Regions from separate parts of the Lacticaseibacillus boliensis genome, predicted to be linked through region 2. Evidence: predicted binding sites of a transcription regulator. Region 2 holds the regulator's gene; the other holds the start of a gene.
The links. Region 2 encodes HrcA, which represses chaperone genes, less so after heat shock. Its sites were predicted from a motif close to TTAGCACTCNNNNNNNNNGAGTGCTAA; they were not measured.

Region 1 (3,842 bases), on a different contig from region 2:
TAAGTCGCATGGGCAACAATGCGAACGGAGGACACAGCAACTATGGCAGAAACGATCATCCCTAAGGCAACGGCCAAACGCCTACCCTTATATTACCGGTATTTAACATTCTTGGCGAATTCTGGTACGACAAAAGTTAGCTCGACAGAGTTGTCTGAGGCCGTAAAGGTTGACTCGGCGACGATCCGACGCGACTTTTCGTACTTTGGTGCGCTTGGCAAACGCGGCTATGGTTACGACGTGGCTGCGCTCATCAAGTTCTTCAAGAAGATCCTGAACCAGGATCGCCTGACCAACGTCGCTTTAGTCGGGGTCGGCAATCTCGGCCATGCGCTGTTGAACTATAATTTCCGCCAGGCCAACAACATTCGGATCAGTGCAGGGTTTGACCTGAATCCTGAAATTGCAGGGACGATCCAAAGCGGGGTACCGATCTATCCCATGGCGGAGATGGTCGAACAGCTGAAAGAACAGCAGATCGAAATCGTGATCCTGACGGTGCCAACAGACGCCGCCCAAGACATCACAGACGATCTGGTCAAAGCAGGGATCAAAGGCATCATGAACTTTACGCCACTGCGGATCTCGGTGCCAAGTTATGTGCGCGTCCAAAATGTTGACTTGGCGACTGAGCTACAGACGCTGATCTACTTTTTGGAACACTACGGCCCGACGCTTAAAGATACCGAAGGCGATTCAGCACAATCCTAAATCAAATGTAAAAGGATGCGGCCAGCCAGCCGCATCCTTTTTTGTAAGCGATCGTGTCTGGATACGGTGGTTTTGATGATAAATGAGCAAGCGTTTTGGGCCAATATCGGCAACTAAAATTGCTGTCATTAAAGCGGTAACATGTGAATAGTTTTGCAGTTTGGCCTTTGATTAAGATCTCGGTATTAGAATTAGTACAGTTTAATAACAAATTAGTACTGATCGTGGGGCTGGCTGGCAAATTGCCACACAAAAAGCGGAGAGGTTGGTTTTGCGCCTCTCCGCTTGGCGTGACCTCAAAGGTCGGGATTATAGATCGTGTAAACTTGATCGGCGGTGCTCGTCCAGGAAAAGTTGCTATTCATGTTGTTTTCCTTGATATTTTCGTTGTCCACCGTTTCTGCTTGTAGCCCCAAAGCTGCCCGCAGGCGATCGGAAACTTTCTGAATGGCGTCATTAGACGGAATCTGATAACTCAAGTAGCTACCGTATGCACTGGAGTAGACGTTGGCAGATTGGCCTTGCAAGGTGCCAGTCTTGACGTTGCTGGCGGCACCGCGGTAATTCGTGAAGATGCCGGTCATGTCGCTGAAGGTCAGGTTGGTTTGGATATTAGAAGAAACGGTGTTGAGTAACTGCGTGAAGTTGCTCAGACTGTCTAGCGAAATGGCTTTTTTCAAGATGGCCTTGATGACTTGCTGTTGCCGTTTCTGGCGGCCATAGTCGCCTTGGGGATCTTCATGGCGCATCCGGGCGTAGGCCAAGGCGTGCTTGCCATCGAGATGCATCTTGCCTTTAGTGAACTGATAGTTGCCTGAATACGAGTCGGTGAAGGAAAATGGGACGTTGACATCGACGCCACCGACGGCGTTGACGACCTTTTCCAGCGCCCCCATGTTGACCGTCAGGTAATATTTGATCGGGACGTTGACCAGCTTGGAGACGGTGTTGACCGCCATGTCTGAGCCGCCGACGTTATACGCGGCGTTGATTTTTTGCATGTTGAAGGACTTGGCGCCGATCAGTTGGGCAACCGTGTCTCGAGGAATTGAGACCATCGTGGTCGTTTTCTTGGCAGGGTTGACCACTGCGACGATCATGGTATCAGAGTTACCTTTATATTTGCGTCCCAACGCGCCGGTATCGACGCCTAATAGCAAGGCGGCAAAAGGTTGCTTGTTTTTGATCGCCGTGCTGACTTTTTGATTTTTGAGTCCGGCATAGGTATTGTCTAGGGCATATTTGGTCTGGCTATAGAGGCGCAAAGCGTATGCACCGCCTGAAAAAACCAGTATACATAAGATCAGCCACACCCACCGCGTCCAGCGGCGGGGGGCCTTAGCTTGTCGTCGAGCAGTCCGCGATTGCATGATGACCTCCTTTGATATTAAAACCAGTGTACCGCCTTGAAGGGACAACGCAAAGCGCGTAACCAAGTTTTAAGTAAAATAAAAGTTGGCACTCTCGATGCAAGATTGCTATTTAGGGCTTGCATTCCTTATCAAAACTGGGTATAGTATTCGTTGTGGTTAGCACTTAGAGATGAAGAGTGCTAAAACTAATAATATCAATTTATGGAGGGATTGCCTTGTTAAAGCCATTAGGAGATCGCGTCATCGTTCAGGTCGTTGAAGAAGAGGAACAGACCGTCGGAGGCATCGTACTTGCGAATAATGCCAAGGAAAAGCCTCAATCCGGCAAAGTTGTCGCAGTCGGCGAAGGCACACGCACTCCAGAAGGTAAAGTGCTCGCCCCTGCCGTTAAGGTCGGCGATGTCGTGGTTTATGACAAGTATGCGGGTTCTGAAGTGAAGAATGACGGTGAAAAGTATTTGGTCCTGCACGAAAAGGACCTTATGGCCATCGTTGACTAACCTAACGCATTGCGCGTTTCGATTTAAATAATTAATCTAAATATGAGGTGAACACACACATGGCAAAAGAAATTAAGTTCTCTGAAGACGCTCGTCGTTCGATGCTTGCCGGTGTCGACAAGCTCGCGGATACCGTTAAGACCACCCTTGGTCCTAAAGGCCGCAACGTTGTTTTGGAAAAGTCATACGGCTCTCCTGAGATCACCAATGATGGTGTGACCATCGCCAAGGGCATCGAATTAGAAGATCACTACGAAAACATGGGTGCCAAGCTGGTTGCTGAAGTCGCAACCAAGACCAACGACATCGCTGGTGACGGGACGACGACCGCAACGGTTTTGGCCCAAGCCATTATCCGCGAAGGGATGAAGAACGTGACCGCCGGTGCTAACCCTGTTGGCATCCGCCGTGGGATCGAATTGGCAACTGACGCCGCAGTTAAGGAATTGCACAACATTTCCCATATTGTTTCCGGCAAGAAGGAAATCGCGCAAGTTGCCTCTGTTTCTTCCGCCAGTGAAGAAGTCGGTGAATTGATCGCCGACGCCATGGAAAAGGTTGGCAACGACGGTGTGATCACCATCGAAGAATCCAAAGGGATCAAGACCGAATCCGATGTCGTCAAGGGGATGCAATTTGATCGCGGCTACTTGTCTCAGTACATGGTGACTGACAACGACAAGATGGAAGCTGATCTCGACAACCCATACATCCTGATCACTGATAAGAAGATTTCCAACATCCAAGACGTTTTGCCACTGTTGCAAGAAATCGTGCAACAAGGTAAGGCCCTGTTAATCATCGCTGATGATGTTGATGGTGAAGCTTTGCCAACCCTGGTTCTCAACAAGATCCGTGGGACCTTCAACGTGGTTGCGGTTAAGGCACCTGGCTTTGGCGATCGCCGCAAGGAACAACTGCAAGATATCGCAACCTTAACTGGTGGCACGGTCATCACTTCCGACTTAGGTCTGGATCTCAAAGACACCAAGCTGGAACAACTCGGGACTGCTAACAAGGTCACGATCACCAAGGACAAGACGACTATCGTTGAAGGCGCCGGCGACAAGGCTGCCATCGACGAACGCGTGGCAACGATTCGCAAGCAGATCGAAGAAACCACTTCTGACTTCGACCGCGAGAAGTTGCAAGAACGCCTGGCTAAGTTAGCCGGTGGGGTTGCGGTCATCAAGGTTGGTGCCGCTACCGAAACCGAACTCAAGGAACGCAAGTATCGGATCGAAGATGCTTTGAACGC
Region 2 (3,842 bases):
CGAACGCAGAACGGTTGCCTGGCATTGGGATCTACACGGTGCGGATGCAGGTCAACGGCCGATGGTTTGGCGGCATGGCGTCTGTCGGCCGTAACGTCACTTTTGGGGCCGGACGCGACGTCACCTTGGAGATCAATCTGTTTGATTTTGATGCTGATATTTATGGCGAACAGGTGGTCGTTCAATGGTGCCATTATCTGCGTGGCGAGATCAAGTTTGCCGGTGCTGAAGGGTTGATCACCCAGCTGCAAGCCGACCGTGAGCACAGCTTGGCGTATCTGAAAAAGGAAGTGTCTTGATGGCAGGGGCTTACGTGCACATTCCGTTTTGTGAGCACATCTGTTACTATTGCGATTTCAACAAAGTTTTCATCGAAGGCCAGCCAGTTGACGATTATGTGGCGATGTTGTTGCGAGAAATGAAGATGGTGATGGCAAGCCACCCAAACGAACGTATTGAAACGGTGTATGTCGGCGGTGGCACCCCGACCACGTTGACGCCGCACCAACTTGACCAACTCTGTCAGGGCATCCGTTCGGCACTCCATTTTGACCACGGGGAGTTCACGTTTGAGGCCAATCCCAACGACTTGCAGGATCTGGAAAAGTTAAAGGTCTTGAAGGCCAACGGCGTCAACCGCCTGTCGATCGGGGTGCAAAGCTTCGATGACGCCATTCTCAAAAAGATCGGGCGCATCCACCGGGTCGCTGACGTGTACACGGCAATCGCCAACGCCCGGAAAGTGGGCTTTGAGAACCTGTCGATCGATCTCATCTTTCGTTTGCCGGGGCAGAGCCGGGAAAACTTTTTACACAGTTTACAGGCCGCATTGGCGCTGGACTTGCCGCATTATTCCACGTATTCACTGATTTTAGAGCGCAAGACGATTTTTTATAACCTGATGCGCAAAGGCAAGCTGGCCTTACCGACGCAAGATGTTGAAGCCGACATGTACCAAGACGCGATCGACTTGATGCACACCCATGGTCGCGAGCAATACGAAATCGCCAACTTCGCCAAGCCAGGGTTTGAGTGCCAACACAACTTGTTGTACTGGCAAAATGACCACTATTTTGGCTTCGGTGCTGGCGCGTTCGGTTATGTCGGGCGGGATCGTTACCACAACTTTGGCCCGATCCAGCAATACCTCGCACCGCTTCACGACCACAAGGTGCCGGTGATCGAACACCACCTGGTACCGCTTGAAGAGCAGATCGAAGAGGAAATGTTTCTGGGCTTGCGCACCCGTGCTGGCGTCAGCCGCCAGCGTTTTTACCAGCGGTATCAGATGCGGGTCGAAGACGTCTATGGTGATCTAGTCGAAGACTTGTGCGAACAAGGATTGATGGTCGCAGACGGCGATCGTTTGGTTTTGACGAACAAAGGGATGTTTTTAGGTAACGAAGTCTTTCAACAATTTTTATTAGACAATCCGTTGGTCTAATCTAGGGCTGAAGGCTGATTTTACGCCGATAGCCGTAGATTTTAGCACTCTAGGGGTTGACTATGCTAATACGCGTTGCTAGTATAGTAATTGTGTTAGCACTCATCTGTTGTTAGTGCTAAGAAGAGGGTGGCAATATGTTGACAAAACGCCAACTGCTCGTCTTGAAAGAGATTATCCGCTCCTTCACCGAAACCGGTCAGCCGGTCGGTTCCAAAACCTTGATGGCGGAACTACCGATCCATGTCAGCTCGGCGACGATCCGAAATGACATGGCGGCCCTGGAAGAAGCAGGACTGATTACCAAGACTCACAGTAGTTCTGGGCGTGTGCCCTCGACCAAAGGCTACCGGTATTACTTGGACAACTTAGTCGAGCCGGCACAAGCGGAACCTGCCGAGATTGCTGCGATTCAGCAAGGCTTCGGCGGACATTTTTATAAGATTGACGAAATCGTCGCGCAGTCAGCACGGATCTTATCCAACCTGACGAATTACACGGCGATCACACTCGGGCCTGAAGTGTCTAACCTGCGGCTGACCGGTTTTCGGCTGGTGCCGCTGGGAAACCATCAGGTGATGGCGATCCTGGTGACCAATAATGGGAATGTGGTCAACCAGCTGTTTACCCTTCCCGGTGAGATCGATTCCGATGAAGTGGAAAAGGCGATCCGGATCGTGAACGATCAGCTGGTCGGGTTACCACTGAATCAGGTCGCTAAGAAGTTGCAAGGCGATGTCCCATCATTGCTGTACAAGTATATGACCAGCCCGGATGGGTTCTTGGATATCTTCGGCAACGTGTTGAAACAGGCCGCGGCCGAGCGCTTTTATGTTGGCGGGCGGTTGAATCTGATGGATTATCTTGATGATTCTGATGTGCGCCGCGTCAAGCAGATCTTCTCGCTGTTTGATGATGATTCCAGTGATATCAATCAACTCATCGGGCCGGTGTCAGATTCCAGTGGCGTTCGCGTCCGCCTCGGCCAAGAGCTGACACCTGATGTCCTCGATGATCTCAGCTTGATCACCGCCAGTTATTCAGTTGGCGATCACGGCACCGGGATGATTGCGTTACTGGGGCCGACACAGATGCCGTATTCGAAGATGATCGGCTTGCTCGACGCCTTTCGTGAAGAGTTAGCCAAGCGGCTGACCGATTACTATTCACATTTTGATCAATAATAAAAGGAGGTCGCTTATGGCAGACGAAAAGCAAAAACCTGAAACCAATGAGGAACCCAAGCAGCAACCTGAAAAGGATGCTGAAAAAAAAGCGGAACCTTCGTTGAAAGAAGAGATCGAGGCTGAAATGAAGGCCGATCTCGACGAGCAGGTCAAAGAAGCACCTGTAGATGTCAAGAAGCTCCAACAAGAGCGCGACGATTTTGAAGACAAGTATCTGCGCGCCGCTGCAGAAATCAGCAACATGAACAACCGCTTCAAAAAAGAGCGCGCAACGCTTTTGCAATACGATGGGCAAAAGCTCGCCACCGCTGTTTTGCCTGTACTCGACAACCTTGAGCGGGCCTTGCAAGCCAGCACCGATGACGCGGATCCATTGAAAAAAGGGGTCGAGATGGTTTATAGCCACCTCGAATCGGCCCTCAAAGAAAACCACGTTGAGAAGGTGCCGACAGACGGCAAGTTTGATCCGACACTGCATCAGGCGGTGCAGACGGTGCCGGCAGACGACGATCATCCTAAAGACAGCATCGTGCAGGTCCTTCAGCAAGGCTATAAGATGAAGGAACGCGTGTTGCGTCCGGCGATGGTGGTTGTGGCATCATAACCAGCTGAATTCGCTTTGTTTCACTCTGGTAAGGGACTTGCCGGCGCCTGACAGGCAATGGCAATTAAAATTAGTTAATCAAAAATTTAGAAGAAGGTATGACAATGAGTAAAGTTATTGGGATCGACTTAGGGACCACCAACTCCGCTGTTGCGGTGCTCGAAGGTGGCGAACCGAAGATCATCACCAACCCAGAAGGCAACCGTACCACGCCTTCCGTCGTTGCGTTCAAAGACGGCGAAATTCAAGTTGGTGAAGTGGCCAAGCGCCAGGCAATCACTAACCCAGATACCATCGTGTCGATCAAGCGGCACATGGGCGAAGCCGGTTACACGGTGAAGGTGGGCGATAAGGCCTACACACCACAAGAAATCTCCGCTCAGATCCTGCAATACATTAAGAATTTTGCTCAGGATTATTTGGGTGAAGAAGTTACCGACGCGGTCATCACCGTGCCAGCCTACTTCAACGACTCCCAGCGTCAGGCGACCAAGGATGCCGGCAAGATCGCTGGCTTGAATGTTTCTCGGATTGTCAACGAACCAACGGCTTCTGCTTTGGCTTACGGCCTTGATAAAGGCGACGCCGATGAAAAGGTTCTGGTTTA

Region 1: the regulator HrcA is predicted to act here: its motif matches at 2,241-2,267, upstream of groES (co-chaperone GroES).

What each region holds. Positions count from the first base shown of each region.
Region 1 covers NZ_BAAIHN010000012.1:38,172-42,013, reverse strand. The annotation lists gene ACYVRB_RS06860 (redox-sensing transcriptional repressor Rex) at 43-711, shown strand; gene ACYVRB_RS06855 (LCP family glycopolymer transferase) at 1,008-2,081, opposite strand; gene groES (co-chaperone GroES) at 2,300-2,584, shown strand; gene groL (chaperonin GroEL) at 2,644-3,842, shown strand, end outside.
Region 2 covers NZ_BAAIHN010000001.1:68,976-72,817, reverse strand. The annotation lists gene ribF (riboflavin biosynthesis protein RibF) at 1-299, shown strand, start outside; gene hemW (radical SAM family heme chaperone HemW) at 299-1,444, shown strand; gene hrcA (heat-inducible transcriptional repressor HrcA) at 1,582-2,628, shown strand; gene grpE (nucleotide exchange factor GrpE) at 2,645-3,235, shown strand; gene dnaK (molecular chaperone DnaK) at 3,334-3,842, shown strand, end outside.